One region of the Streptomyces sp. NPDC052043 genome, then DNA from elsewhere that is predicted to be linked to it. Evidence: riboswitches for the same ligand, from Rfam matches in the RefSeq annotation. Region 1 holds a riboswitch; each other region holds the start of a gene.
What was found. Region 1 has a riboswitch for cobalamin ahead of ACIHCX_RS05480 (CbtB-domain containing protein). Riboswitches for the same ligand answer to the same signal wherever they lie in the genome.
Positions count from the first base shown of each region.

Region 2: another riboswitch for cobalamin. It lies ahead of ACIHCX_RS09935 (prenyltransferase/squalene oxidase repeat-containing protein); the one in region 1 lies ahead of ACIHCX_RS05480 (CbtB-domain containing protein).
Region 3: another riboswitch for cobalamin. It lies ahead of ACIHCX_RS09125 ((2Fe-2S) ferredoxin domain-containing protein); the one in region 1 lies ahead of ACIHCX_RS05480 (CbtB-domain containing protein).

Region 1 covers NZ_JBIUBT010000002.1:152,706-162,334, forward strand. The annotation lists gene ACIHCX_RS05455 (organic hydroperoxide resistance protein) at 56-484, opposite strand; gene ACIHCX_RS05460 (alpha/beta fold hydrolase) at 699-1,397, shown strand; gene ACIHCX_RS05465 (winged helix-turn-helix transcriptional regulator) at 1,407-2,081, shown strand; gene ACIHCX_RS05470 (hypothetical protein) at 2,335-2,856, shown strand; gene ACIHCX_RS05475 (aminotransferase class V-fold PLP-dependent enzyme) at 2,947-4,059, opposite strand; cobalamin riboswitch at 4,197-4,339, shown strand; gene ACIHCX_RS05480 (CbtB-domain containing protein) at 4,376-4,594, shown strand; gene ACIHCX_RS05485 (CbtA family protein) at 4,616-5,371, shown strand; gene ACIHCX_RS05490 (histidine phosphatase family protein) at 5,440-6,012, opposite strand; gene ACIHCX_RS05495 (DeoR/GlpR family DNA-binding transcription regulator) at 6,021-6,785, opposite strand; gene ACIHCX_RS05500 (MFS transporter) at 6,876-8,186, shown strand; gene ACIHCX_RS05505 (glycoside hydrolase family 11 protein) at 8,964-9,629, shown strand, end outside.
Region 2 covers NZ_JBIUBT010000003.1:445,179-454,807, forward strand. The annotation lists gene ACIHCX_RS09905 (AfsR/SARP family transcriptional regulator) at 1-2,704, shown strand, start outside; gene ACIHCX_RS09910 (Ku protein) at 2,861-3,646, opposite strand; gene ACIHCX_RS09915 (GNAT family N-acetyltransferase) at 3,758-4,306, shown strand; gene ACIHCX_RS09920 (hypothetical protein) at 4,371-4,682, opposite strand; partial or broken gene ACIHCX_RS09925 (ABC transporter ATP-binding protein) at 4,776-4,931, opposite strand; gene ACIHCX_RS09930 (hypothetical protein) at 4,982-6,391, opposite strand; cobalamin riboswitch at 6,518-6,594, opposite strand; cobalamin riboswitch at 6,688-6,823, shown strand; gene ACIHCX_RS09935 (prenyltransferase/squalene oxidase repeat-containing protein) at 7,024-9,629, shown strand, end outside.
Region 3 covers NZ_JBIUBT010000003.1:278,599-288,227, forward strand. The annotation lists gene ACIHCX_RS09100 (helix-turn-helix domain-containing protein) at 1-43, shown strand, start outside; gene ACIHCX_RS09105 (DUF397 domain-containing protein) at 40-222, shown strand; gene ACIHCX_RS09110 (hypothetical protein) at 227-874, opposite strand; gene ACIHCX_RS09115 (maleylpyruvate isomerase N-terminal domain-containing protein) at 930-1,700, opposite strand; gene ACIHCX_RS09120 (Fpg/Nei family DNA glycosylase) at 1,866-2,648, shown strand; cobalamin riboswitch at 2,726-2,848, shown strand; gene ACIHCX_RS09125 ((2Fe-2S) ferredoxin domain-containing protein) at 2,966-3,307, shown strand; gene ACIHCX_RS09130 (cobalamin-binding protein) at 3,371-4,291, opposite strand; partial or broken gene ACIHCX_RS09135 (acyl-CoA dehydrogenase family protein) at 4,370-4,549, shown strand; gene ACIHCX_RS09140 (enoyl-CoA hydratase/isomerase family protein) at 4,546-5,622, shown strand; gene thiI (tRNA uracil 4-sulfurtransferase ThiI) at 5,741-7,018, opposite strand; gene ACIHCX_RS09150 (sulfite oxidase) at 7,147-8,202, shown strand; gene ACIHCX_RS09155 (SDR family oxidoreductase) at 8,426-9,361, shown strand; gene ACIHCX_RS09160 (SDR family NAD(P)-dependent oxidoreductase) at 9,447-9,629, shown strand, end outside.

The DNA of each region.
Region 1 (9,629 bases):
CCGGTCGTGCGGGCTCCGACTCTCGGGGCTTACAGATCTCGGAGCGGGGCCGGTGTCACAGGTGTGTGCCGTTGATCTGCAGGGTCACGTCGATGTTGTCGCGCGTGGCGTTGGAGTACGGGCACACCTGGTGGGCGGTCCTGGCCAGTTCGACGGCCTGAGCGTCGGTGACCGAGGGCAGCGAGATGCGCAGCTCGACGGCGAGCTTGAAGCGACCGCCGTCGATCGGGATCAGCGAGACCGACGAGTCGATCTCCGCGTCGTCCGCCTTGAGCCCGCCGCGCTGCCCGACCAGGGCGAGCGTCGCGCCGAAACAGGCGGCGTACCCGATCGCGAAGAGCTGCTCGGGGTTTGTGCCCTCACCGTCCCCGCCCAGTTCCTTGGGCTGTCGCAAGTCCAGATCCAGTCGTCCGTCGTGCGTGCGCCCGTGGCCGTCCCTGCCTCCGGTGACGTGCGCCTGGGCCGTGTACAGCGCCTTGCTCATCCTGAACTCCCTCGTGTCGCTACCGTAATTCGAATCTGACACTTCAAAAACAAGAAGTCAATAGCTAGGATCGGCAAGCCGCCGACTGGTTGAACGGCTGCGCCGTGGCCGGCGCCCGCCACCTCGTGATCCGTCTGGCGGCCGATGACCACGGCGCGGGACTCGAGGAGTTCGCCGACCGGGTTCTGCCGCTGCTTCGCGAGGAGGATCTCCGATGACCACGTTCGTTCTCGTGCACGGTGCCTGGCACGGCCCATGGGCCTGGGACCGAATCGTCCCCCTGCTGCACGCCGCCGGGGCCCGCACGCTCACCCCGGACCTCAGCACCGTCGGGGACCACGGGCTCCACGACCACGCCGAGGCGGTCGTCGCCGCCCTCGACGCCGTTCAGGAGGAGGGCGCACTCGTGCTGGTCGGGCACAGTTACGCCGGCCTGGTCGTACGGGAGGCGGCCGACGCACGGCCCGACGCCGTCGGCCACATCGTCCTGGTGGACGGATGGGCGGGGCTCGATGGCGCCAGCATGTTCAGCCTGGCCCCCGGCGCCTTCGCCGACGCGGTCCGTACGGCGGCCCAGACGCTCGGGGACGGCTGGCGGATCCCGGCCCCGCCCCCGGCGGCGTTCGGCATCGTCGACGCCGACACCGCGGCCTGGCTGGCCGCGCGCCTGCTCCCCCAGCCACTGCGCACCTTCGCCGAGCCCACCCGCCTGAGCGGGGCCGTCGACCGGATTCCTGGAACGGCCGTCATCTGCGAGCCGCAGACCTACCCGTTCGACCGGTTCGGCGAGGCCGTCGGGTACCGGACGCGCGGGCTGGACGGCCCGCACGACGTGATGCTGACCGATCCGGAGCCGCTCGCCCGGATGCTTCTGGAGGCTCGTTCATTCAGGAACGGGAAGCGCGAAGTTTAGAATGGCGAAGTGGAACAGCGGACGTACCACCAGTATTGCGCGACCGCGCGCACCCTCGACCTCGTCGGCGAGCGCTGGACGCTGCTGCTGATCCGCGAGCTGCTGACCGGTCCCAAGCGGTTCGGCGACCTGCAGGCCAGCCTGCGCGGCCTCGGCACCGGACTGCTGGCCGCCCGCCTGAAGCATCTGGAACGCGAGGGGCTGGCGCACAAGATCACGCTCCCGCCGCCGGCCCGGACCCCCGCGTACGCCCTCACCGAGGCCGGCGAGGAACTCGGCCCGACGATCCTGGAGCTGGCCCGGTGGGGCCTGAAGTGGGCGATGGGCGAACGGCGCGCGACCGAGACGTTCCATCCGGGCTGGGCCGTGCTCGGCCTGCGGGCCTGCTTCGACGCCGAGGCCGCCGCCGGACTCCGCGCGGTGTACGAGTTCCGCGTCGACGACGAGTTCTTCCACGCCCGGATCGACGACGGGACGATCGAGGCGCTGCACGGACCGGCCCAGCATCCCGACGCGACCGTCACGATCAGTCAGGAGGCGTTTCTCCGCCTGACCGGCCAGGACCTCACGCTCGCCGAGGCGATCGAGAGCGGTGTCGCGTCGGCGTCCGGCGACAGCGATGCTCTGCGCAGCCTGAGGGGCCTGTTCCGCCTGCCGCCCCCGCGTGCCCGGACGGCGAACTGAGCGTTCGACCGGACGGGGGAGAACCCCGGATGACACGCGCCACGCCGTGTTTTCGCCTGGCTGGGCTCACGATGTCACGCCTGGGACCTATCTGACATGACAGTAATGGGGGCTCTCGTTACGTTCGTCGCAGGTCGGTCGCCCGGCCGACGTCCGTGAGACAGAGAGAAGCGACATGCGCACGCGCACCATTGCTGTGGCCGCTGCCGGAGTAGGCGCGGCACTCCTCACAGCCAGCGGTATCACCTACGCGATGACATCCGGATCCGCCCCGGCGTCCGCGTCTGCTCACAAGGCGGCCGTATCCGTCCGGCCGGCGGCCAAGCCCCTCCAACAGGCCGCCCCCGCCCCGGCCCGTCCGGTCGCCGGCAGCGTGAACGAGGAGAAGGGCGGGGACCGCGGGGGCGAGGATCGCGGGGGCGAGGGCCGCGGGGGCGAGGACCGCGACCGCGAGGGCGGCGGGCGTGACCGCGGCCATCGGGACGAGGGGAGGGTCTACTTCAACGACCGTGCGTACTCCGCCGCCGCCGACGGCTGCGTCACCGCGGCCAGCGGACTGGGCTCCAGCAGCTTCAACGTCTTCAACGACAGCTGGAAGACCGTCGAGGTCTTCCGCGGCTTCACCTGTGACAACGGCGCTCCGGTCGCCACCGTGGGCCCCCACGGCGACACCAACGGCGTGGTGACCCGTACCGTCCACGGGGGTCTGATGTTCGGCGACGACGGCGTCGTGGGCAGCTTCAGGGTGCTCAACGGCCACGACGACGAGTGGTGACGGCGCGGCCCGGAGCACGGGAAAGAACTCGGCCCGCCGTAATCGGGCCGAAGTTCCCGGCAGCGCCGCCTCGTTCGCCGAGCCGGGGGTTCACCCCCTCAGGGACGACAGTGCGGCGGCGACCCGTTCGGTTGCCTCCGGCGGGGTCGAGGCGTGCGGGGAGAGCCTGAGCGAGTCGGCGCGCACCGTCGCGGTGACACCCTCGGCGTGCAGCGCCTTGGCGACCACGGACGGATCCTGGTCCGGCATGGTGAAGGAGAGGATGCCCGCGCGCCGTGCCGGGTCGGCGGGGGACAGGACGCGGCCGCCGCACGCCTCGACGGCCGCGGTGAGTTCGGCGATCCGTGTGGCGATCGCGGTCTCGATCGCGGCGACGGTGTGCCGCTCGACGACGTCCAGCGCGGCCGCGAACGCGGCGGCCGTCACCGGGCTCAGGTTGGTGATCGACCACCGTCGTGCGTCCGGGGCCGGCGGATGCTCGGCCCCGTCGAAGAGGCCCACGTCCTCGACGCCCGTCCAGCCGGTGAGGACCGGCTCCAGGGATTCCAGGGCGCGGTCCGACAGGGTGGCGAAGCCGGTCGACCATCCGGCCCGCAGCCACTTCTGGCCGCCCGCGACCACCACGTCGGCGGCGTCCCAGGGCAGGGCGGCGACCCCGAACGCCTGGATGGCGTCCACGATCAGCAGCCGGTCGGGTCCGATCGCCTCGCGCAGCGCCGCCAGGTCGGCGCGGAACCCGGTGCGGAAGTCCACGGCGCTGACCGACACGGCCACGACGTCGTCGCTCAGCGCGGCGCGGACCAGGTCGGGGGTGACGCCCGAGCCGGGTGCGGGGTCGAGCCAGCGCGGCGTGGCCCGGCCCAGGTCCGCGGCGCGGCGCCACGGGTAGTGGTTGGCGGGGAAGTCGGTGCGTGGCGCGAGGACCACGCCCTCCCGTACGCCGAGCGCGGCGTGGAACAGACCGGTGGACGCGTTCGGGAGCAGCACGGTGTGCCGGGCGTCGGCCCCCGCGAGGCGGGCGGCCGTCTCCCGTGCGGTGTCCTCCGCGCGCATCAGGGTGTCCACGGTCGTGTGGTCGGCGCGGGCGGACGCCTCCAGGGCACGCGCGGTGGCCGTGACGGCGTCCCGGGAGGGCGGCCCGAAGCGCGCGAAGTCCAGGTACTCGGCGGGCGTGTCGAAATGGTCGGCGTACGACGTGAGCACGGGGCTCGTCCCTCCGGGGTGGTGCGTGCGGATCGAGAGCGCATCTTGCCACAGCGGGGCCGGGGGCCGGGGCCTGGTCCTCGTCGACGCGTTCGCCGGTGGAGGAGATCACGTCCGGGGGCATGGTCTTGGCCGGGCGGGCGGCACGCGATACCGTCTGTGCGATATCGACGACGGTACGACGGAAGCCGGTGGGAATCCGGCACGGTCGCGCCACTGTATGCGAACGCCCGCTGAAGCGCTCGTGAGTCAGACCCGTGGCTGTCGTCCTGTGTACCACCGAGATGGGACGCGAACTCCCAGAGGAGGTTCTGCCATGGCGCAGACCGTCGCCCAGCCGACTGCCACCCCCGCCATTCCCGCCACGCTGCCGCTCAAGGCGATAGCTCCCTGGGCGGTCTTCTTCGGTGTTCTCATGCTGGTCCTGCTGTACTTCGTCGGCGCCGAGCAGGGCGCCACCTCCGTGTTCAGCGGCACGGACGTCCACGAGTGGGTGCACGACGCCCGCCACCTGCTCGGCTTCCCCTGCCACTGACGCGAGGGACCCCGCACGCTCATGAACTCCGCAACGGTAAGAAACCTCCTGGTGCGGGGCATGCTCGCCGGCCTCGCCGCCGGTGTGCTCGCCCTCGTCGTCGCCTACTTCCTCGGGGAGCCGCTCGTCGACAAGGCGATCGGATTCGAGGAGGCGCACGCCCACTCGCACGACGAGATGGAAGTCGTCTCCCGCTCCCTCCAGTCCACCGCCGGTCTCGCCACCGGCGTCCTCGTCTACGGGGTCGCCTTCGGCGGCATCGCCGCGCTCGCCTTCTGCTTCGCGCTGGGCCGCGTGGGCCGCTTCTCCCCGCGGGCGACCGCGCTGCTGCTGTCCGGCTGCGCGCTGCTGGCCGTGTACGTCGTGCCGTTCCTGAAGTACCCGGCCAACCCGCCCGCGGTCGGCGAGGAAGACACCATCGGCAAGCGGACGACCCTGTACTTCCTGATGATGCTGCTCAGCGTGTTGCTCGCGATCGGCGCCACCATCCTGGGCAAGCGCCTCGCGCCCGCCCTGGGCACGTGGTACGCGACGGTGGCCGCGGTGGCCGCCTTCGTCGTGGTGATCGGCCTCGCGTACGCCTTCCTGCCGGTCGTCAACGAGGTGCCGGCGGACTTCCCGGCCGCCGTGCTGTGGCGGTTCCGGCTCTCCGCCCTGGCCATGCAGACCGTCCTGTGGGGCGGTTTCGGGTTGCTCTTCGGCGAGTTGGCCGAGCGACTGCTGCATCCCAGGCCCGCGACCACCGCGTCCGGGCAGCCGGTGCCGGCCGCGCACTGAACCCTCCCGGACACGACAGGCACACGACAGGGCCCTTCCGGAACCGTCCGGGGGCCCTGTCGCGTTCCTCAGCGCGCCGCCAGCGGCTGTCCGAGCCGCAGATTCCAGCGACCGGCCCGTCCGCTGAGTTCGGTGGCCGTCAACGGCGGTACGTCCAGCCGCCAGAAGCCCGCCGCGGGCAGCCCCAGTACCTGGACGACCGCGGCCCGTACGACCTCCGGCTCGACCACGGCGAGCGTACGGCCGTCCAGGTCCCGTGCGGTGTCCAGCCAGCGCCCGACCCGCTCGCACACGTCCCGCACCGACTCCCCGCCGTGCGGTGCGCAGCCGGGGTCGGTGAGCCAGCGACCCACCGCCTCCGGCTCGGTGGCCATCACCTCCTCCAGGGTGCGGCCCCGCCAGCGGCCCGGGTCCAGACCCGCCAACTCCGCCGCCACCACGCCGTCGAGGCCGAGCGCCGAGGCCGTCTGCCGGCAGCGCCGGCTCGGGGACAGCAGCACGCGGGCCGCCGCGGGCAGCGATCCGGCCGCCGAACGGGCCCCGGCCGCCCCGCCGGCGTCGATCGCGTCGCCGTCGTCGAACCGGGCCTGGCGCAGCGACGGGCTCGTCGCGGGCGAGACGAGAAGGACACGACTGGTCAACGTCACTCCTACCGCGCGGTGTTGACGGCGGTGCCCGCGGCGCGGATCGCCTCGATCGCGTCCGGTGGCGCGGCACCGTCGGTGACGAGGGTGTGCAACCGCGCGACCGGTGCGACGAAGGCGTGCGCCGTCCGGGACAGTTTGCTGCCGTCGGCCACGGCGAGCACCCGCCGGGCGGAGTCGATCGCGGCCCGCTTCACCGCCGCGTCGTCCAGGTCGTAGGCGGTCAGGCCCTGTTGTGCCGTGAGCCCGCAGCAGCCGATGACGGCGGTGTCGAAGCGCAGGGCCGCCAGGGAGGCCAGGGTCAGGGGTCCGGTGAGGCCCCCCTCGCCGGGGCGGGGCCGGCCGCCGGGCACCAGGAGCGTGGTCTGCCCGGGACTGTCGGCGAGCGCCTGGACGGCCTGGAGCGACAGCGGCATCACGGTCACCCGCCGGCCGCGCAGCGCACGGGCCACCTCCAGGCAGGTGGTGCCGCTGTCGAGGACCACCGTCTCCCCGTCGGCGATCAGCGCGGCCACGTCCGCGCCGATGCGCCGCTTGACCTCCGCGCCCTCCTGCGCGCGCAGGTCGAAGGGGGGCTCCTCGCCGCGCAGCAGCAGGCTGCGGGCGCCGCCCCGGAAGCGTTCCAGCACGCCCTGGGCGGCCAGGGCCTCCAGGTCGCGGCGGATGGTCATCTCCGAGGCTCCGGTGAGTTCGGCCAGCTGGCCGACGCCGAGGCTGCCCGCCTCGCGCACCGCGTCCGTGATCTGCCTCAGACGGCCCGTGTTCCGCATGCCCGCGATTGAACACCATGCGCCGACAAACAGAAACCCTGTGAGAACAGGCGCTTTTCAAACATGCTTTGTGTTCGATACGTTCGGTCCATGCAGCTCTCCCTGCGCGCCGCACGTCTGGCGACCTTCGCGTACTTCATCCTCAACGGGACCCTGCTGGGGATGTGGATCGTGCAGATCCCGCCCATCGAGCACCGCGTCGGCGTCAGCCACGCCGTCCTGGGCGGCTTCCTGCTCCTGCTCGGGGCGGGCGCCTTCGTGGGGATGCAGGTGGCAGGACCGGTCGCCGACCGCCTCGGCACCCGGATCGTCGTGCCCGCCTCCGGTGTGCTGTGCAGTGCCACCCTGGCGCTGCCCGGACTGGCCTCCGAGCCGTGGATGCTCGCCTGTGCCCTGATCGTGCTCGGTTTCGGCAACGGCTGCCTGGACGTGAGTATGAACGCCCACGCCGTCCAGGTCGAGAAGGCGTACGGACGCCCGGTGATGTCCGCGTTCCACGCCACGTTCTCCGTCGGTGGCGTGGTGGCCGCTCTCGCGGGTGCCGCCGTCGCGAGCGCGGGCTGGACCCCGGCGGCGACGCTCGGCGCGGCGGCCGTGCTGGGCGTGCTGGTCTCCGTGTGCGCCGCCCCGGGGCTGCTGCCCGCCGCCGCGAGGCCGGCCACGGAAGCGGGAGCCGGGCACGGAGCCGAGCGCGGAGCCGAGCACGGGGCCGGGTCGGAGTCCGGCGGGCCGGCCGGGCAGGTGGCCCCGGCGGGCACCCGCATCTGGATCCTGGCCGTCCTCGCGCTGCTGGTCATGCTGTGCGAGGGGGTCGCCAACGACTGGAGCGTGCTGCACCTGCGGACCGTCCTCGGCGCCTCCGACAGCACCGCGGCCTTCGCCTACGGCGCGTTCGCCGCGACGATGACCATCGGCCGCCTCCTCGCCGACCGCCTCTCGGCCCGCTTCGGCCCCGCCGCGATCCTGCGCCACGGCGGCGCGGTGGCCGCCGTCGGCATGACCGCGGCCGCCCTGTCGCCGTGGGTTCCGCTCGCGCTGGCGGGTTGGGCGCTCTTCGGTGCCGGCCTCTCCGGCTGCGTCCCCCAGCTCTTCAGCGCCGCAGGCCACGTCGACGCCGACGCCGCCGGTGCCAACGTCTCCAAGGTCGCCGGGCTCGGCTACCTCGGCATGCTCGCGGGACCGGCCGTGATCGGCTGGCTCACCCGCCTGATCCCGCTGAACCTGACCTTCTTCCTCCCCGTGGCCTGCTGCGCCGTCGCGGCCGTGACGGCGGGAGTGCTGCGACCGCGGCGGGCGCTCGCGGTCGCGACCGGGGGGCCCGTCCCTGCAACCGGGAGTCCTGCCGCGTCATCCCTCCGGGGCGAGCGGGGGGCCGCCGAGGGTCGAGGCGCGGGCCACTAGGACGGGGCGCAGCCGCCGGGAGCGGCCCGGTTTGCCGTGCTGGGAGGACGTCCTGACCCCGCCCGGCCGTACGGTTCTGGCCACCCGCGCGGCGAGGGCCGAACGGCTTCTGAGGCCCCGGTCGGGACCGCGGGTCCGGGTTTGGCTGTCCGCGGGACACCTGCTCGGGGACCGGGTCGGGCGGACCGTGCACGCGGCGGACCTGGACACGCTGCGGCGGGCGGCCGTCGAGCGTGGTGCGCGGCCGGCGGGCCGGCGGCCGTTGGGCGGAGACTCCGCGACCGTGCCCGTCGAGGTGCCCGGCGGCCGGGATCCGGCCACGGTCGCGGTGTGGTGCGCCGCCGTGGCCCGGGCCGAACCGGACGCCTCGCTGGAGCTCACCTCCCGGACCCCGGCGGGGCGCGCACCGTCCTGGTGGAGATCGGCTCGGGCACCGTACGGGCCAGGGTCCTGGAGCCCGTACCGGACGCCCCGGAGCGCGGGGGGCCCGAGAGATTTTCGAAACTTTCGATGGTGTCGGGCCTAAAGTTGATCTGGGGCTTGGCGGTCGAGTCGGGTATGCCCGGGCGGCTCCGGCAACTATGGCTCTGTACAGGGAAAATGTGCTTCCTCGAGGTCTCCGTGTCGAGCGAACGTTTCGAAATTACGACCGAAACTGTTGACAGCCGACGGGCCCGGCTCAACACTTCTCACCGCTGCGTCACCTCCTGGCAGCCGGCCGTTCCCCGCGGTTCTGCCGTGCTGCCCCCCACCCCTTCACGAGGAGGAAGCACGGACATGAACACCCTCGTCCAGGCGAACGGCCGCAGACACGGTCGCTTCACATGGTTCATCCGGAGCCTCTGCTCCGCCGCCCTGGTTGTCATGGCCGCGATGACTCTGCCGGGCACCGCCAGCGCCGACACGGTCATCACGTCGAACCAGACCGGCACCAACAACGGTTACTACTACTCGTTCTGGACCGACGGCGGCGGCTCGGTCTCCATGAACCTGGCCTCCGGCGGCAACTACAGCACCCAGTGGAGCAACGTCGGCAACTTCGTGGCCGGCAAGGGCTGGGCCACCGGCGGACGCAAGGCGGTCAACTACTCGGGCAGCTTCAACCCGTCCGGCAACGCCTACCTGGCCCTCTACGGGTGGACCACCAACCCGCTCGTGGAGTACTACGTCGTCGACAACTGGGGCACCTACCGGCCCACCGGAACGTTCATGGGCACCGTCACCAGCGACGGCGGCACCTACGACATCTACAAGACGACGCGGGTCAACGCCCCCTCCATCGAGGGCACCCGAACCTTCGACCAGTACTGGAGCGTCCGTCAGTCGAAGAAGACCGGGGGGACCATCACCACCGGCAACCACTTCGACGCCTGGGCGAGCAAGGGCATGAAGCTGGGCAGCTTCAACTACATGATCCTCGCGACCGAGGGTTACCAGAGCAGC
Region 2 (9,629 bases), on a different contig from region 1:
GCTCCTGGTTGCCCTGTACCGGTCGGGCCGCCGCAATGACGCGCTGATGGTGTATCAGCGGGCACGCAGCCGACTGGTCCGGGACATCGGGCTGGAGCCCGGTCCCGAACTGGCGGCGGTGCACGGGCGGATCCTGGCGGACGACGCCTCCCTGCTGGACCCGGGTGCCCACGTCGAGGACGGGGTCGGCGCCTCGGTGGACGCCTCGCCCCCGGAGAGCTCCGGGTGGGTACTGCCCGCCCAGTTACCTCCGTCGAACCCCGCCTTCATCGGACGCGAGCCGGCGATGCGGCGCCTGGACTCGCTCCTCCCGAACCGCGAGGGCGTTTCAGGGGCGGCCGGCATCGCTCTCGTCACCGGACAGGCGGGCATCGGCAAGACAGCACTCGCCATCCACTGGGGGCACATACGACGTGACCACTTCCCGGACGGACAACTCCATGCCAACCTGCACGGCTACGACAACGGGCGACCGGCACGGCCCATCGATGTCCTGAGCGGATTCCTCCGCGCGTTCGGGGTTCCGGCACAGCGCGTCCCGGCCGAGGAGGAGAGTGCCGCCGCTCTGTACCGGTCTCTCTGCGTGGGCAAGCAACTGCTGGTGGTCCTCGACAATGCACGCTCAGCCGCTCAGGTCCGGCCGCTCGTTCCCGCCAGCGGTGGTTGCCTGGTCGTGGTGACCAGCAGAGATGTCCTCGGCGGACTCGTCGCGCGGGACGGCGCCGTACCGGTGCCGCTCGCCGTACTGGAGCCGTCCGAGGCCGAGCAACTCCTGGTCAAGATGGTCGGTGCCGCCAGGGTGCAGGCCGAACCCTCCGCCGCGGTGGCGTTGACGTCTGCCTGCGCCTGTCTTCCTCTCGCCGTCGGCGTTACGGCGGCGGACCTGGCTCTCCATCCTGACCGGTCCCTCACCGATCAGCTGTCCCGGCTGGGCGGCGACCGCTTGACCGCGCTGCAGATCGAGGGTGACGAGCGGAGTGCTGTGCGGGCGGTGCTGGACACGTCGTACACGGCTCTGGAACCTGAGGCCGCCCGCATGTTCCGGTTGCTCGGGTTGATGCCAGGGGCCGACGTACCGTTACCCGCGGCGGCGGCGCTGGCGGGCGTGCCCGAAAGTGAAGCGGTCGGGCTGCTGAATCAGCTGACACGTACCTACCTTCTGGATGAACACACTGTCGGCCGCCACACTTTCCATGACGTGCTGCGGGCCTACGCCCGGGAGCGCGCCCACCAACTGGACAGCGAGGACGAGCGCACGGAGGCCTTGGCACGGCTGAACCAGTGGTATCTGGCGTCCGTCGGCGCCGCAGTTCGTGTCTATCTTCCCGAGGCGCTGCGCCTGCCCGTCGCGGACACCGGCGGCGGGCTCACCTTCGCCGACGCCGGCGCGGCCCTGGAATGGCTGGACACTGAGCGGGCGAACATCGTCGCCGTCGTACAGCACACTGCCCAGTACGGTCCCTGGCCGGTCGCATGGACCCTCGCCGATGCCCTTCGCCCGTACCTGATGCAGCGTGCGCATGCCAGCGATTGGCTCAGCGTGGCCTCTGCGGGCCTCGCCGCAGCTGAGGCCGACAGGAGCCTGCCCGGTCAGGCGGCAGCCCATCGCAGCCTCTCAAGCGCCTACGTGAATCAGAGTACTTATGAGAAGAGCAGGTTCCATGATCTGAGAGCGCTGGACCTCTATCGCCGGATCGGTGCCGCCGAGGGCCAGTCCGCGGTCCTCAACAGCCTGGCCCTGACCTCGTGGTATACCGGAGAACTCGAGCATGCCCTGCTCTACGGCGAGCAGAGTGTGACCACGTGCAGGGGAGCGGGCTTCAGGATGGGCGAGGCCATCGCTCTGGGGAACCTGGGGGCGGTCCTGCACGAGATGGGGCGGCTGCCCGAGGCGCAGACACGTCTCACCGAAGCACTGGCCGTCTGCGAGGACATGAGCCCGGGCCTGCCGACGCTCGCCGCCATCGCGCGACGCAACCTGGGCGTGGTTCTTCACGACCGGGGCGATGTTCGAGAATCGGTGGCGGCCCTGACCGAGGCGGCCGACATGCAGCGCGGCCGGGGCAGCCACATCGACCTCGTCTACACCCTGTGCTGGCTCGCTGTGGCATCGCTTCAGTCAGGAGACCGGGCCGCGGCGCTGGCGTACATTGACGAGGCGACCGCGTTGAAGACCGGCGAGACGCGTGCTCAATCCCATGTCCAGACCGCGCGGGGACTGCTCTCCCAAAGTATCGGCAACCACAGCAGCGCGGTACGACGTTTCCAGGAGGCCCGGAAACTGGCCGGAGGCTGTGACGCGCGCACCCAGGAATTGCGCGCGCTGGTCGGCCTGGCCGACAGCAGTCTGCGGTTGGGCAGGCTCGCGGAGGCGCGCACGTATGCGGCAAGTGCGCGCACGGTCGCGGGAGCGGGAGGGTACGGCCTCCTTCACGCCAAGGCACTGACATCGCTGGCTGAAGTCGATCTGGCCGAGGGGAGAGGGACCGCTGCTGTGCGACTCGCGGAGCAGGGGCTCGCCATCTGCGCGGCGGCAGGACATCCGATCGGCATCGCCGATGCCATGGTCGTGCTCGGACGCGGGCTGCGTATGTCGGGCGACGAGGAAGGGTGCATGCGCAGGTGGCAGGACGCGCTGGACCTGTACGTGGAACTCGGCGCCGGCCGGGCTTCGGAAGTCCGTGCCCTGCTCCGGCAAAGCTGACGGTGCGGGTGGCCACCGCGCCGTGACGACTGGGGCGGCGCGGGCGGAATCAACCCCTGGCCGCACCCCTCCACGAGTCCGGGGCCCGTCCGAGAGCGGGCCCCGGAGCGAGCTCGTCGTCAGGCGCCCCGGCGCACGGCGATCGGAGGCTGCTGGTCAGCCTGGCGTGCGGCCCTGGCCGGCGGCTCTGCGCAGGCTCTCCTCCAGCGCGGCCGGCAGGTCCACCGCCGGCTCGGGCTCGGCGGGCCGCGGCAGTCGGCCTCCGGATTCCTTCGCCGCCACCAACTGCTCCAGTGCCGCGGCGGAGTCGTCGTGCAGGTCGGCGAGGTCGACATCGGACATCTGGGCCATCAGCAGGGAGGCGAGTTCCAGTTCCTGCCCGGTCACCGACGTGGCCGGTGCGGTGTTCCCGGGTTCGCGGACTTCATCGGGCCACAGAAGTGTCTGGACGACGAGTGTGTCCCGGCGCGGCCAGACCGCTGCCAGGCGTTCCCTGGTGTGCAGCGTCACCTTGGCCACGGCCGCGCGCTCGATCCAGGTCAGCGCGGCCACCAGCAGCGCGTAGGGCCGCTGACCGGCCTGCCCGTACGGTGCGGCGTAGTAGGCGCGCGAGAACAGGATCGGGTCCAGGCCGTCGACGGGGACGAATCCGAGGACGTCGATGACGTGCCTGCTGGGCAGCGGCAGGGCCCGGAGATCTGCTTCTTCGAGCACCACCATGCGCCCATCAGGGGTTTTGTACCCCTTCGTGATCTCCCGATGGTCGACCTCGCGGTGCTCGGCCTGGCATACACACCGGTATTGGACGGGGGAGCCGTCCGCGGCATGCGCCTCGTGCAGATCCGCACCGTGTCGTCGCGTGGCCGGGAACAACTGCACCGGCAAGCTGACCAGGCCGAACGTGATCCAGCCCGTCCACACTGCCTGCGTGGGCACATTCATACCTCCAGCCTCCGCCGCGGCAGGCCCCGGTGCACCTGGGAGTGGCCCGAGGGGTGCCTCGATCGGATTCGCCCAGGGCGCGCCGTCGGGGCCTGCGATAGGTTGCCCGCCATGACCGGACCCGGACCCGTCGCCTGGCCCCCCGCCCCGACAACGACCGAACGGCTCGTGCTCCGCGAGTCCGAGGCCCGAGACCGTGCGGCGTTCATCGAGCTGTTCGCCTCGCCGGAGGTCGGCACCTACCTCGGTGGCCCTCGACCGCGCGACGAGCTCGAACACGCGGTGCCGGACGTGCCCGGGCGGCGCCTCGGCCTTTTCGTGGTCGACCTCGAAGGAGCGATGATCGGCATGATCACGCTCGATCGGCGCGACGCGGAGCGTCCGGGGCACGTCCGTCCGGATGCCGGGGAGGCGGAACTCGGTTACATGTTCCTGCCGGACGCATGGGGACGCGGGTACGCCGCCGAGGCGTGCGCAGCGGCACTCGACTGGTTCGCCGAGGCGTTTCCCGGCGAGCCGGTGGTGCTCTGCACCCAGACCGCGAACAAGCCCTCGATGCGCCTCGCGGCCAAGCTGGGGTTCACCGAGGTGGAGCGGTTCGAGGAGTTCGGCGCCGAGCAGTGGTTCGGCGTGTGGCCCTCGGTCACGCCGTCCGGCTGAACTCGCGCTGTGACGGGGAAGGTTCACCGGTCCGCGGCCGGCCGGTGCCGCGTGCCGCAGGTCACTACAAGAGCATCAGGATCAGGGCCAGCGCGACGGGTGTGAAGAGCATCGTGGCCAGGTGGCTGAACAAGGCCCGCGTCATACCCAGCACGGAGAACAGCAACAGGCCGCCCGCGAGCCAGCACCCAAATGTCTGGCCCGCGAGAGTCCGAGCGGCGGTCTCCTGCTCCCTGGTGGTGGCCTCGAAGCCCAGCGCCCCGCCGATCATCATCAAGAAGAGCACGCCGCAGAGCAGCAGGTTCCCCGCGCCGACGATGACAGCGACCGGCTTGTCCACCCGGCGTATTCGTCTCCAGAGTTGTATGACGCTCACAGGAACGGAGCCTATCCAGAGGTGCGCCCACGGCTGCGACTGCCGGATTGCGCGTAGGCCGACGAACGGCGCCCAGTGCTGCGCCCGGTCGGTGGCCGTCAGGGTGGCCCAGTGGACGGTGCGGTCGCACCGGCGGTGCAGCAGGGTGCGGTCGTGGCCGACGGCGAGGAGGCCCGCGCCGGTGGCGGCACGGTAGTCCTCGACGACCGCGACCAGGGCGGCCGTCGAGGAGGCGTCGAGCGTCGCCGAACTCGGTCATCCGCCGGGCGCCCGGCGTCACGCGGCCCGTCGTCGTTCCGTCAGGCGCCCCGGCGCACGGCGATCGTGTCGCCGACACCCACGGTCGTCCCGCGCGTCGCGGTGGTGAACGCCGAGCCGTCGATACTGACCTTCCAGGTGTCCGAGCCGCTGTTGGCCCTGCCGTTGAGGGAGGTGAGGGCGCCGGTGCCGGAGGACGGGGTCACCCCGGTCACGCAGCCCGACGGGGTGGCGCCGCTCGTGGCCGCGTCGAGGACGGCGCCGAGCGTGGTCGTCGCGCCGGTCGGGGTCAGGGCGACGGAGCACACCGTGACGCCGTCCGTGCCGTCGTCCACGCTCAGCGCCACCTTCGTCGCCGTACCGGAGGTGAAGGAGCCCTGACCCACCCACTGCGGGGCGCCCGTCGCGGTCGGAACGGGCGGGGCCGCCGTGAAGCCGCCGCCGGCCACGGCCCGCAGCCCGTCGATCGACGCGTAGGCCGACGGGCTCGTGTCGCCGGGCAGGTACCGGAAGCCGCCACCCGGGTTGAACTGCTGCGCGATCAGGAAGTCGACCGGGGTCTTGCCCATGGAGGTGAGGAAGTCACCGGTCTGGGCGTTGACGCCGCAGGCGTTCAGGCCGGACACCGCCCAGCCGTTGGAGTCGGTGTTGGCGCCGAACATGCCGTTGAACGCGCCGCTGTTCGCCACGAGTTTGCTCTTCAGGAACGCCTTGGCCTTGATGACGCCCGCGTCGGTGTTCGGCACACCGGAGACGCACAGGGCGGCCATCGCCGCGCCGGTCATGTCGATGTCGCTCGTCGCGGCCTGCTGGCCCGGGTCGCCCTCGGCCCTGCTGAAGTTCCAGCCGCCGTCGTTGTGCTGGTTGGCCCGGATCCGGGTGACCATCGCGTCCCGGAGCACCTGCGGGATACGGCCCTGCCCGGACCGGGTCTTCGCCCCGTTCAGGGCGAGCGCGGCGAAGACGGTGCCGTTGAAGTTGGCGGACGGCCCGAAGTAGCCGGGTTCGGCGGTCTGCCAGTAGCCGTAGACGTCCGCGACCAGGTTGCGGGAGGCCGAGACACGCGCCGGGTCGATGCCCGCCGCGTAGGCGTTGAGCATGCCGCGCTCGTAGTCGGTGACGACGGGGGAGGAGGACGGCCAGCCGCTGGTGGAGAGCAGGTCGCGGTACACCGTTCTCGCGTTCTTGGCGGTGTCGCCGCCGGGCGTGACGTCCACGGCGGCCGTACCGGCCGCGGCGAACGCGCTGAACGCCCACTCGTTCGACAGTCCGGCGCCGGCGTACGAACCGTCCGGCGCCTGGAGGGACTTGAGGTATCCGACGCCGTTCGTCCTTGCGACGGTGAGCTGCGCGGGTGTGGTGGTGGCCGCCGCGGGCAGCGTGGTCAGGGCGAGGGCGCCGAGGACGGTGGCCGCGGTGACGGCCGAACGGCGGGACAACGAAAGGGACATGGCCTGCTCCTCAGGGTGAAGGACGCCGACCCGACCCGGGTGCGTCCCTCGCCGACAGGGCGGGAGCAGCGGGTGCGGCCGCCGCCCGGAACGCGTGGATCGGCTTCCAACGGTGCTTCACCGCCTGGGCATTCGGGCTCGGGACGGCCCCGCCGTCCCACACCGCTGCGCGTCAGCCCCGGACTCCCACCGGGTTCCCCCATTCGGCAGTCCGGGACGGTACCCGAGGGGCATCCCGGTCGCCAGAGGGTGCCCTCGGACACCAACGGCCCGTGCCCGCGGATGCCTTGACGCTCTGAGGCACCCCGTGTTCCAATCCGGCTGATACGCAATCAGTTCCAGGGGAAGCCGGTCGAAGTCCGGCGCTGACCCGCAACCGTAGGCCCGGCACCCGCCGGGCGAGCCGGAATGCCTGGAGCGTGTTCTTCAGCAACAGACGCCGTCGCGGACTACGGCGTGGTGCGACCGGCCCTGCCGGGGCGCGGGCTCTCCCGCCCACCCCCGGATGAAGGCTCCTCAACCACGCCTCCACGCGGGGGCAGACACGAGGGGCCGTGGTGGGGACCGAGAAGCGAAGAGACGGACGGGCCGGGAAGAGCGCCTCGAAGAGACCGGGGCCGAGACCGCGCCCCGTGACGGCACTGGTGTCGGCATGGCTCGTCGTGCTGGCCGGCTGCGTGACCTTCCTCACGACGACACCGGCCGCGGCCGACCCCGTCGGGGACTGCACCGCCACCAAGGGCGCGATCGTCGCCGTCGACTTCGGGCCGTTCGGCGGCAAGGTCGAGCGGGGCTGCGACACCACGCCGACCACGGGCTACGATCTGCTCCACGACGCCGGCTTCACCACCGAGGGCACCCAGCACGACGGTCCCGCCTTCATCTGCCGCATCGGCTACGGGCCCTTCGACTCGGGCACCCAGTACCCGACGCCGGACACGGACTCGTGCGTGCTGACTCCGCCGGTCACCGCCTACTGGTCCTACTGGACCGCCTCACCCGGGCAGCACGCCTGGACGTACAGCCAGTACGGCGCGATGGCCCGCAAGCTGAAGGACGGCGACGTCGACGCCTGGGTCTACGGCGGTACGAACCTCGGCGGCACCACCGGCGGGCCCGCCTTCAGTCCCGACGACGTCCGCGCGGGCGGCGCCACCACCCCCGACCCGGGCTCCACGCCCACCGGGGGACCCGGGCAGGTCGACCTCGCGGGTGCCGCGGCGTGGCTCAAGGGCCTTCTGACCGACGGCGAACGGATCGTCGACGAGGGTGCCGACACCCCCAACCACCTGCTGACCACGGAAGCGGCCTACGCCCTCGCCGCGGTCGACGGCCGGAGCACGGCACTCGACAAGGTCACGGACTTCCTCGCCGCCCACACGGACGACTACGCCTACCCGGACGGCACGGACCAGGCCCCGGACGCCACGGCGGCCGCCCGCCTCGCCCTCCTCGCCGAGGTCACCGAACGCGATCCGCACGCCTTCGGCGGCCACGACCTCCCCGCCGACCTGACGCGGAACGTCTGCGCGGCGGGCCCCGAGTCCGGCGAACCGACCCCCGGCTGCACGGCCAAGGGTGACTTCAGGAACGCCACCTACGCCGACGGCCAGGCGCTGTCCGTGCTGGCCCTCCTCCGGGCCGGAACCACCCCGCCCGCCGCCGCCGTCGACCGGCTGACGCAGATCCAGTGCGCGGACGGCGGCGTCACCAGCATCCTCATCCGCCCCGGCGAGTACTGCGACGGCGACCCCGCCACCACCGGGCTCGTCGCCCTCGTCCTGCACCGGGCCGGCGGCCACGACGACGCCGTGGACCGTGCCCGCGCCTACCTCACCGGGGCCCAGCGCACCGACGGCGCCTTCCCGGGCTACACCGGCGCCGAAGCCGGCAGCGTCACCGCGACGGCGTACGCCGCCCAGGCCCTGCGCGCGCTCGGGGACACCGACCGCGCGGACGCGGCCGTCGCATGGCTGTCCCGGCAGCAACTCGACGACGGCGGCCTCGGCTTCGAGGAGGACGCCACCGACCCGGCCATCTATGCGACCTCGCCGACCGTGCTCGCCGGAGCCGGCACCAGCCTGGTCACCCTGACGGTGAAGGAGGCCGAGCCCACCGACCCGCCGACCACCACCCCCACCGGCACCCCGACCACCCCCGTCCCGACCACTCCGGCCCCGGGCGCCGGCCCCGACCTGAAGAAGGGCGTCGCGTACCTCACCAGCGCCGCCCACCTCAAGCAGGGCCAGTACTACACCGACGGATCCGGTTCGGCCCGCGCCGACTTCGGCCTCACCATCGACGGCGCCTACGCGCTGGCCGCCACCGGCCTGAACAACGCCAAGCTGCGCGGCATCGTCGACTTCCTCGACCACGGCGGCAAGGACGGCGAGGGCCGCACCGTCAACGACTGGACCTCCGTCGGCACCGCGTACGCGGCCGGCGGTTCCCTCGGCAAGACGGCGCTGCTCGCCGAGGCCGTCGGCCGTGACCCGCGCGACTTCGGCCGCCACGACCTCATCGCCGCCCTCGACCAGGCCGTGTGCGCGAAGCCGAGCACCGCCCCCGACCGCTCCTGCGCCGCCAAGGGCGCCTACACCAACGCCCCTTCGGTGTTCTCCCAGTCCCTCGCGGTCATGGCGCAGCTGCGCGCGGGGGAGGAGACGGCGGTCGAGCAGCCGATCGCGTACCTGGAGAGCCTTCAGCAGGACAGCGGCGCCTGGCCGAGCCTGATCCCGTCCACGAACGACTCCGACGTCGACTCCACCGCGATCGCCGCCATGGCCCTGGACCTGGCCGGTGGCGACACGGCGGACAAGGCGGTGGACAGGGCCCTGGCGTGGATCGCGTCCCGGCAACTGCCCGACGGCGGTTTCCCCGGGACCGCGGGCGACTCCGTCAACTCGGCGGCGCTCGCGGTGCAGGGTCTGTCCCTGGACGCGGACACGTACCGCGCCGAGATCGCCCGAGCCCTGAAGTTCCTGGCCTCGCAGCAGAACGCCGACGGCGGCTTCCGGGTGGCCAAGGAGGGGCAGGACGAGTCCGACCTGCGCGCCTCCACCCAGGCGGTCGGCGGCGCGACCGGCATCAGCTTCGGCCGCCTGGAGCGCAGCCTGACCGGAACCTCGCCGCAGCCCACCCCGAGCCCGAGCGGCCCTGGCGGCTCGGACGGCGGCATCCCGGAGATCGTCACGCCCGGCGACACTGGTGGGACCGACGGCGGCTACGGCACCGGCGG
Region 3 (9,629 bases), on a different contig from region 1:
GGACTCGGCCGAGTTGTTGCAGCGGATGCGAGGAGCGCTATGAACACCAACGGTGAGCTGGACTGGTTCAAGAGCAGCTACAGCGGTTCCGAAGGCGACAGTTGCGTGGAAGTCGCCCACGCCCCCGGAGCCGTGCACGTACGCGACTCCAAGCAGGCTGACGGACCGCGGTTCGAGGTCGCCTCCTCGGCGTGGGTGGATTTCCTCGGGCTCGTGGTGTAGTGCGTCACCCCGAGGTCGGCCGTCTGGGACGGATGAGGACCTCGCTGCCCAGGGGGCTGTAGCCCGCTGCGAGGAAAGCCCGAAGGGATCGTGCGTTGCCCGGGGCGACAGCGGCGAAAACCGGCTCACCGGTGGGGACCAGGGTGAGAGCGTCACCCAGCAGGGAGCGGCCGAGCCCAGCCCCACTGCTACCGGTGTGGTGGAGTTCGATGCTTGTCTCGCGTCGTCCAGCCAGGCCGCCGGCCAGGGTGACAAGGCCCCGTTCATCTCCGTAGACACGGACGTCGGTACGCAAAGCCCGAGCACGACGCACACGCGGGTGGTCGTCGACATCAAGACGTTCGGGCAGGCGGTGAGGGGCCGGCACGCCACGCGCGACGAGTGTCACGTCGACACTGTCGATCCACCCCTCGCGACCTGCGAGGTAACGCAGGAAGTCCGGAGCCATGGAAGCCCCGAACCCGTCGGCTCCTTGAGCCCGGACGTCGGAAGCGGACAGGGCGGTGGCGATCACGGCGTGCCCGGTGAAGGCGACCGAGCACTCCAGCCCACCCGGCAGAGGGGGAAGAACGGTCACGCGGCCGTCCGCAGGCGGGAAGCGTCCGTCGGCAGCATTGAGGAACATGCCCAGCAGCGGGTGAGACTCGGCCATGACGGTCCACCCTACGAGGAGTTGCCCCGCCGTGGCAGCCACACGCGACGACGGCTCAGTAGCCGCCCAGGAGGGTCCGTACCCTGCGCAACGACTCCGGGCCCGCGGCGCTGTGCCAGCGGGTGGGGTCGGCGGGGCGGCGGCCCCACAGGAGCAGGACGCGTGTCGCCGCGTCGCTTTCGATCGTGGCCGGGCCCTCGGGGGCGGCGAACCGGATGGTGCCGCCCTCCGCGTCCGCGGTCACCACGACGTCGTCCGTGCCCGGAGTGCGCAGGCGGCCCTCGACCTGCCCCTCGGCCCCGAGGTCCAGATCGGCGCGGCCCCGGATCAGCAGGGGCCGGCCGACCGACACCACGCTGTGCTCGGTCATCCACGGCTCGGTCAGGGACTGCACGGCCGTCCGGTCGTCGCCGGTCAGGTCCCAGCGGTGGAGGATCAGTTCCTCACGCATGTGTTCCGCGAAGAAGGGGACCTTCACGGAACGGCCGGTCCACATGACCTCGGTGTCCGGGGACAGAGCCCGCGCGGCGGCCGCGGTGACCTCGGTGAGCTGTTTGCAGTTGGTCAGGAACGCCGCCCAGAGCTCGGCGTCCGACATCCGCCGGTAGGGAGCCTCACGCTCGAAGCTTCTGGTCTCCACCGGTGTGCCCGCAAGGAAAGCTCGCAGCACCCGGGCCAGTTCCTCGGCGTTCCCCGTCTGGTGGACCAGGACGTCACGCACCGTCCACGCCTCGCACCACGTGCCGTCGTCGGGCCTTCGGCCCTGCACGGCGTAGACGAAGGGCGCCAGTTCCGGGAGCGTTTCGTCGACCTTGGACGGAATCACGTGCCATGGGTATCCCGGTCGGGCCGTCCGCCAAACCGGCTCGCGTCCGATCGGAGGCATGAGGCCCGGGGGCGGGGTGCGGAGCGCGTGGGCTCGCCCTCCGCGGGTACCCGGCGGCGCGTACGGCGGTCCGATGACCGTACGACCAGGAGCCCGGACGCACGCATGCCCGAACTGCCGGATGTCGAGGGATTCCGCGAGGTGCTGACGGCCTGCGGCCGGCACCGGCGTGTCACGGACGTCGAGGTGCGGGACGCCGGGGTGCTGCGGGGGGTCAGCGCGCAGCGGCTGCGGAGGGAACTGAAGGGCAGGCGTCTGGGGGAGGCGTGGCGGCACGGCAAGTGGTTGTTCGTGCCGACGGGTCACGACGGTCCGACACTGGTGTGGCATTTCGGCATGACGGGGTCGCTTCGGTGCTGTTCCCCGGACGAACCGGTCGAACGGCATGACCGCATCCTGCTGACGCTCGACGACTCCCGGCAGCTGCGCTACCGCGATCAACGCAAGCTCCAGGGCGTACGGTTGGTCGACGACACGGAGGTCGAGCGCATCACCGACGGTCTGGGTCCCGATGCCCTCACCGTGCGCGGAGCGGAGTTCCGGGAGCTGCTGTCGGGACGACGGCGTGCCGTCAAGAGCGTGCTGATGGACCAGTCCGTGATCGCGGGTCTCGGGAACCTCCTGTGCGACGAGATCCTCTGGCGGGCCCGGGTGGCTCCTCGGACCCCGGCGCGGGACCTGAGCGAGACCGCACTTCGGCGTGTCCATGCACGAATGGGCCGGGTCCTCGAGACGTCCGTGCATGCCGGGTGCGTGCCACCGAGGCCCTCCTGGCTCACCGGGCACAGGGACGACAGCGATCCGACGTGTCCCCGCTGCGGGTGGCTCCTGAGCTCCCACCGCGTCGGCGGACGCCGCACGGTCTGGTGCCCGCGGTGCCAGGGATGAGCGACGCCGGCCGGTGCGGAGGGGCGGGCGGAACCGATCATGGGATGATGACCGGCGACATAAGGCGACGGCGGTCCGAGGAAGCCGGTGTGAATCCGGCGCGGTCCCGCCACTGTGACCGGTGAGCGAGTTCCGGGATGCCACCGCCCCGCCCGGGGTGGGAAGGCGGGACGAGTGAAGACCCGGGAGCCAGGAGACTCACGCGGTCGCCTCCTCGAGCGACACCGGGGCGGATCTCCCCGGGAGGGGAGTGGTGCGGCGTGCCCGAAAGGCCGACGGACGAGGCGCCGGACGGTGCCGTGGCGGGGAGCGGTTCGGTGCCGTGCCGGGTCGTCGTGTGCCGGGACTGCTGCTGCGGCAGCCCCAAGGTGCCCGGGGTCGACCACGCGGCGCAGACCGCGCGGCTGCGGGCGGAGGTGCCGGTGCGCATCTCCGACTGCCTCGACGTGTGCGAGCAGGCGAACGTCATCGTGGTCCAGCCGTCCTCCGCGGGCCGGGCCGCCGGTGCGCGGCCGGTCTGGCTCGGGCTCGTCAACGACGAGGGCGGCACCGAGGACATCGTCGCCTGGGTGCGGGAGGGCGGCCCGGGCGTGGCACCCCTGCCGGAGATCCTCGGCCTGTACGCCATCACCCCGCCACGGCGACCCACGGACTCCTGAGGCCCGTGCGCGCCAGGACGCACGCGCCAGGACGATCGCACGTGCGAGGTGACCAGCCCGTCGTCACCGGACGGGGAACGGCCGGGCCTCCGCCGACGTGACCGCCTCGCCGGCCTGCACGCCGTGCAGGACCTGGGCGAGCACCTCCGCCCCGCGCACCACCCGAGGTCCCGGCCGGTTGAAGTAGGACGGTCCGTCCAGTACCCAGACACGGCCGGACCGTACGGCGGGCAGATCCGTCCAGCCGGGCAGCCCGGTGAGCAACGCGGCTTCGCGCAGGGTGCGTTCGGGAGGGAAGCCGCACGGCAGGACGAGGATTACGTCCGGCCGCGCGGCGCGTACCGCCTCCCAGGTCGTCGGCCCGGTGTGCTCGCCGGGCGCGGCGAGCAGCGGTTCGCCCCCGGCGGTGGTGATCTGCTCGGGCACCCAGTGCCCGGCGGGCCACAGCGGGTCGAGCCACTCGATCGCCACCACCCGGGGCCGGTCGAGGCCGGCGACCGCGCCGCGGACCCGGTCGAGGCGAGCCCGCAACGCGGCCCGGCGCCGCTGCGCGCGTTCGTGCACGCCGAGCAGGTCGCCGACGGTGACCAGGCAGTCCAGTACGTCGTCGAGCGTGCGCGGCTCCAGGCTGAGGACCCGGGTGCCGGCGTCGAGCAGCCGTACGGTCCGGCTGACCTTCTCGTACGACACCGCGCACACGTCGCACAGGTCCTGGGTGAGCACCACGTCGGGGCGCAGGGCGGCGAGGGCCTCGGTGTCCAGCGTGTAGAGCGACGAACCGGAGTGCGCCGCCCCGCCGACGGCGTCGGAGATCTCCCGGCTGGTGAGCGCGTCCTGGTCCAGGTCCGCCCCGGTCACCACGGGTACCGAGGCGACCTCGCGCGGCGGCCAGTCGCACTCGTGGGTGCGGCCGGCCAACTGCTCCGAAAGGCCGAGTTCGGCGACGATGTCGGTCGCGGCGGGCAGCAGGGAGACGATGCGCATACCTCGACTGTAGGAGGCCTCGCGGATCCGCTGATTCCGGCGCCCGGCGTGCAGGGCCTGCACGGCGTGATCGCACCGACCGGCACCGGCTGCTCGGCCACCGACCGGGCGCTCCAACTGTACGGCCGTTACCTCTACCTCAGCGAGTACGGCCTTGAGAAGATCGTCCGTGACCCGCGCGTCCAACAGATCCTGGAAGGAACCGACGAGATCATGCGTGTCCTCATGGCCCGCGGCCTGACGGAGGCGTTCGGATGACCGCCGCCGAGGAACCCGTCCTGTTCCACACCGACGGACGGGCCGCCCATATCACCCTCAACCGGCCGAAGGCCCTCAACGCCCTCACCCACGAGATGGTGCGCCGCATCGACGAGGCGCTGACGGCCTGGCAACACGACCCGGCCGTGAAGACCGTCGTCATCAGCGGCGCGGGGGAGCGCGGCCTGTGTGCGGGCGGCGACATCCGCGCCATCCACGACGACGCCCGCGACGGGGACGGCACCGCCTCGGCCGCCTTCTGGCGCGACGAGTACCACCTCAACGCCCGTATCGCCCGATATCCGAAGCCGTACGTCGCCGTCATGGACGGCATCGTGATGGGCGGCGGCGTCGGCGTCTCCGCGCACGGCAGCGTCCGGATCGTCACCGAGCGCTCGCGGATCGCCATGCCGGAGACCGGCATCGGCTTCGTCCCCGACGTCGGCGGCACCCATCTGCTGGCCCTCGCCCCCGGGGAACTGGGCACCCATCTCGCGCTGACCGGTGCGCAGATCGGCGCCGGCGACGCCGTGCTCTGCGGGCTCGCCGACCACTACGTGCCGTCAGCGACCCTGCCGACCCTCATCGACGACCTGGCCGGCACGCCCGTACGGGAGGTGCTGGCACGCCATGCCCGACCGTTGCCGCAAGGGGAGTTGGAGGAGCAGAGGGAATGGATCGACCCCTGTTTCGCAGCCGCGACGGTCGAGGGCATCGTGGGCCGGCTGCTCGACCACGGCGAGCCCGCCGCCAAGGAGGCGGCCGAAACCCTGCTCACCAGGTCACCGACCGCTGTGAAGGTCTCCCTGGCCGCCGTGCGCCGCGCCCGCCGTCTCGGATCGCTGGAGCCGGCCCTCGACCAGGAGTACCGCGTCTCCTGCGCCGCCCTGAGCAGCCCCGACCTGGTGGAGGGCATCCGTGCCCAGGTCATCGACAAGGACCGCGACCCACGCTGGTCCCCCGACACCCTCGCCGAGGTGACCGACGCCGACGTGAACCGCTTCTTCGCCCCGCTCGGCGACCGTGAACTGGGCCTCGCCGGCCCTGGCGCCGATGCGGAAGCGGCCTGGTGAGCAGGACCGTCGCGCTGCTCGGACCCGGGCACATGGACGCGCCCATGGCCGTGGACCTGGTCCAGGGCAGTCACCGTGCGCGTCGGGTCCAGCCGACGGTGGCACGTCGACCATCCGGTCAGGCAGGTGCCCGGCAGCCGTCGCCGGCGACCGGCGCCTCCTCGTCCACGCCGGGGCGGAGCACCTGCACGGAAGCGAGCAGTGCCTCGACCACCTCCTCCAGGTCGAGGCGCCGCTCCACCGACCGCAGGTGCGGCAGCCGCGCCCCGGTGCTGACCCGGGGAGGGGCGAGCAGGTTGCAGCAGTCCTCGTCGGGCAGGACCGAGATACCGGCGGTGCCGATGGACCGCGCCTCGTCGATGATCTCCTGCTTCTCCCAGCCGATCAGCGGACGCAGGACGGGCAGCGCCGCCGCCTCGTCCACCGCGACCAGGTTGGCCAGCGTCTGACTGGCGACCTGCCCCAGGCTGTCGCCCGTCACCAGCGCCTGGGCGCCGATACGGTCCGCCAGCGCGGAGGCGGTGCGCACCATCAGCCGGCGCTGGGCGACCACCTGGAGCCGCCCGGCCCCTGCCACGGCGAGCTGCTTCTGCGCCTTGCCGAGCGCGACGACGTGCAGGGTGCCGGCCGGCTGGAAGCGGTTCAGCTCACGGGCCAGGGCGTACGCCTTGTACACGGACGACGGGTTCGTGTAGGGAGCGCCGTTGAAGTGCACGAAGTCGCACGCCAGTCCCCGCCGCATGGCCCGGTGGGCGGCGACCGGGGAGTCGTAGCCGCCGGAGAGCAGGACCAGGGCCCGCCCGCTGGTCCCGACGGGCAGCCCGCTCAGACCGGGGAGGCGTTCGCAGGAGAGGTACGTCTCCTTGCGGTCGATCACGACGTGCAGGGTCACGTCGGGCGTGGTGAGGTCGACCGTCAGCGCGGGCACGGCGCCGAGTACCCGGGACCCCAGGAGCACTTCCATACGGGAGGAGGTCAGCGGGAACTGCTTGTCCCGCCGACGCACCCGCACGGCGAAGCGGAGCCCCCGGCGCTCGCCGCTCACGGCACGCAGGGCGTCGATCGCCGCCTCCGTGACACTGTCGAGCGTGCTGGGCACGCGGACGGCCGGCTCGACGGTGTTGAAGCCGACGACCCGCCGGGCCCGCTCCACCAGGGCCTCGACCGGGACCTGCCCGCCCAGCACGGTGACGCTCTGCATGCTCTTGATCCAGGTCGAGCCGCCGACGCCGCGCAGGGCGACGCGCAGGTTGTCGTGCAGCCGCTCGGTGAAGCGGTGGCGGTTGCGGCCCTTGAGGAACACCTCGCCGTGCTTGAGCAGCACGCACGGGCCGTAGGAGGCGGGGGCGGCACCGGAGGAGTCCCGGGGATCGGGTACTCGTAGTTCGTCGGACATGGGGGTGAGCCTCTCAGATGTCCCCCCTTGGTGATTCTCATCCTGGTGGCGTCGTGGCGAGCGGGCTGGCGTCCGTGTCCGACGTGATGGACATTGACCTCATGGATGAATGGGGTAAATGCGATGAAATGCTCGTCCATCAGGACGAGCCCTACAACGCCGAAACGCCCCCTGGCGCTCTCGCGGCCCGGATCACCTCCCTGGACGCCTTCTACAGCCGCAACCACGCGCCGATCCCCCACGTCGACTCCGCGAGCTGGCGGCTGCGGGTGGAAGGTCTGGTCGATCGTCCCCTGGAGTGGTCGATGGACGACCTGCGCCGCCTCCCCGAGCGGACGGTGGTGGCGACGCTGCAGTGCGCCGGCAACCGCCGCGCCGATCTCATCGAGGTCAGGGACATTCCCGGGCAGGTCCCCTGGGGTCCAGGGGCCGTCTCCACCGCGAGGTGGAGCGGGGTGAGCCTGGCAGAGGTACTGGCCAGGGCCGGAGTGCGGCCGGAAGCGGCCCACATCGCCTTCACCGGCGTCGACGTGTCACAGCAGGCCGCCCCACCCCAGCCCTTCGGTGGCTCCGTACCAGTGGCCAAGGCGACCTCCAGCGAGGTACTCCTGGCCTGGGCCATGAACGGTCAGCCGCTGCCCGCCGCGCACGGCGCCCCCCTGCGCGTGATCGTTCCGGGCTGGATCGGCGCCCGCAGCGTCAAATGGCTCCATCGCATCACCGCACAGGCCGAACCGACCGACAACTACTTCCAGGCCGAATACAGCGTCCTGCCCCCCGAGGCCGACCCCGAGGCCGCCCGACCGGGCGACGGCATCACGCTCGGCCCGGTCGCCCTCCACTGCGCCATCCTGCGGCCCGGCAGGAACGACCACCTGCCCTCCGGACCGACCGAGGTCAGCGGGTTCGCCTTCGCCGGGGACGACCGAACCGTGGCACGCGTGGACGTCTCCGCCGACCACGGCCACACCTGGGTCCCCGCGGATCTCGACCCCCCGGAGAATCCCTGGACCTGGCAGCACTGGCGCGCCACGGTCACCCTGCCCGCCGGCGAGGCCGAGCTCGTCGCACGCGCCTGGGACTCCACCGCCGCCGTGCAGGCCGAATCCCCGGCGACCGTCTGGAACCCCAGGGGATACGCCAACAACGCCGCGGCGCACCTGCGCCTCACATGCCGTCCCTGAGGAACCGGAAGACCCTCACCCTCAAGGAATGAGCCTCTTCCCACCTCACGTCGAGGGTGCGCGGGGAGGGACGCCCAGCCCTTGCCCGACACGCCGGACCCAGCCTACGAGCCGGCCCCCCAGGTGACAACGGCTCAAGGAACGCCCCGGGTTCACCACTGCACAAGGGAGCGTGGTGTCGCTAGCATCTGCCGACCGGAGGCCAGGGCTCGGGGGGTGACGCGTGAGGGTTCTCGTCGTTGGCGGAAGCGGGTTTCTGGGACAGGAACTGGTCCGTCAGGTCGTGGGCCGGGGCTGGACGGCGGCGGCCACCCACAGGTCGGGCCCGGGAAGTGGGCCGGCCGTCGACTGGTACCGCGTCGACCTCCGTCACCCCCGCCGCTTCGAGGACGTACTCGCCGACGTGGCTCCGGACGCCGTCATCAACGCGTCGAACGGCCAGGCCGACTGGGCGGTGACGGCCGACGGCGCGGCCCACGTCGCCAACGCTGTGGCGAACAGGGGGTGCCGACTGGTCCATGTCTCCAGCGACGCCGTGTTCTCCGGCGCGGACGTGCACTACGGCGAGGACGCGCTTCCCGACCCGGTCAGTCCGTACGGCGCCGCGAAGGCCGCGGCGGAGACGGCCGTGAGGGTGTTTCTCCCTGACGCGGCCGTGGTGCGCACGTCGCTGATCATCGGGCACGGCCGGTCCGCTCATGAACGGGCCGTGCACGCCCTGGCCGCCGGCACGCGTACTGGCGTGCTGTTCACGGATGACACCCGTTGCCCCGTCCATGTCGTGGACCTGGCGGCCGCACTTCTGGAGATCACGGAGTCGGGCGCGCCCGGAATGTTCCACGTGGCGGGGCCCGACGCGCTCAACCGTCACGACCTGGGGGTGCTCATCGCCCGGCGCGACGGTCTGGACCCGGATCGCCTTGCCCCGGGCCTGCGGAGCGACGTGGCGCCGCCCGGAAACCTCGACATCCGCCTCGCGTGCCGCGCCACCCAGTCCGGACTTCGGACGCGTCTGCGCGGTGCCCACGAATTCCTTGCTGTGCGGGCCGGCCCGCGGACGCCGTGTTCAAGTGCGGAAAGTCGGCGGTTGAACACCTCGGCCGGGACGGCCGCAGAGCTTGCGCCGACCCCCCGAGAACGTGGGACGAGACTCGACTGATTGCCTGGCCAACCGGTAGCGTCCCGGCCGCTGCGTTCCGCCGATGTGAAAGTCGTGACGATCACGAACAATGGAAGGGTGCTGCATGCTTGAGAACGTTGCAGCGCGTGGCGCGGATCCTCTTGGTGGTCGTGCGGCTCCCGACATCGCGAGAATCCTGGGGCGATCGGAAATTCGCACGGGTCTCGAGAGCAGTGCGGGGTACCTGCGCGGGCGCCGGATTCTCGTCACGGGTGCCGGTGGTTACATCGGATCCGAACTGTGCCGG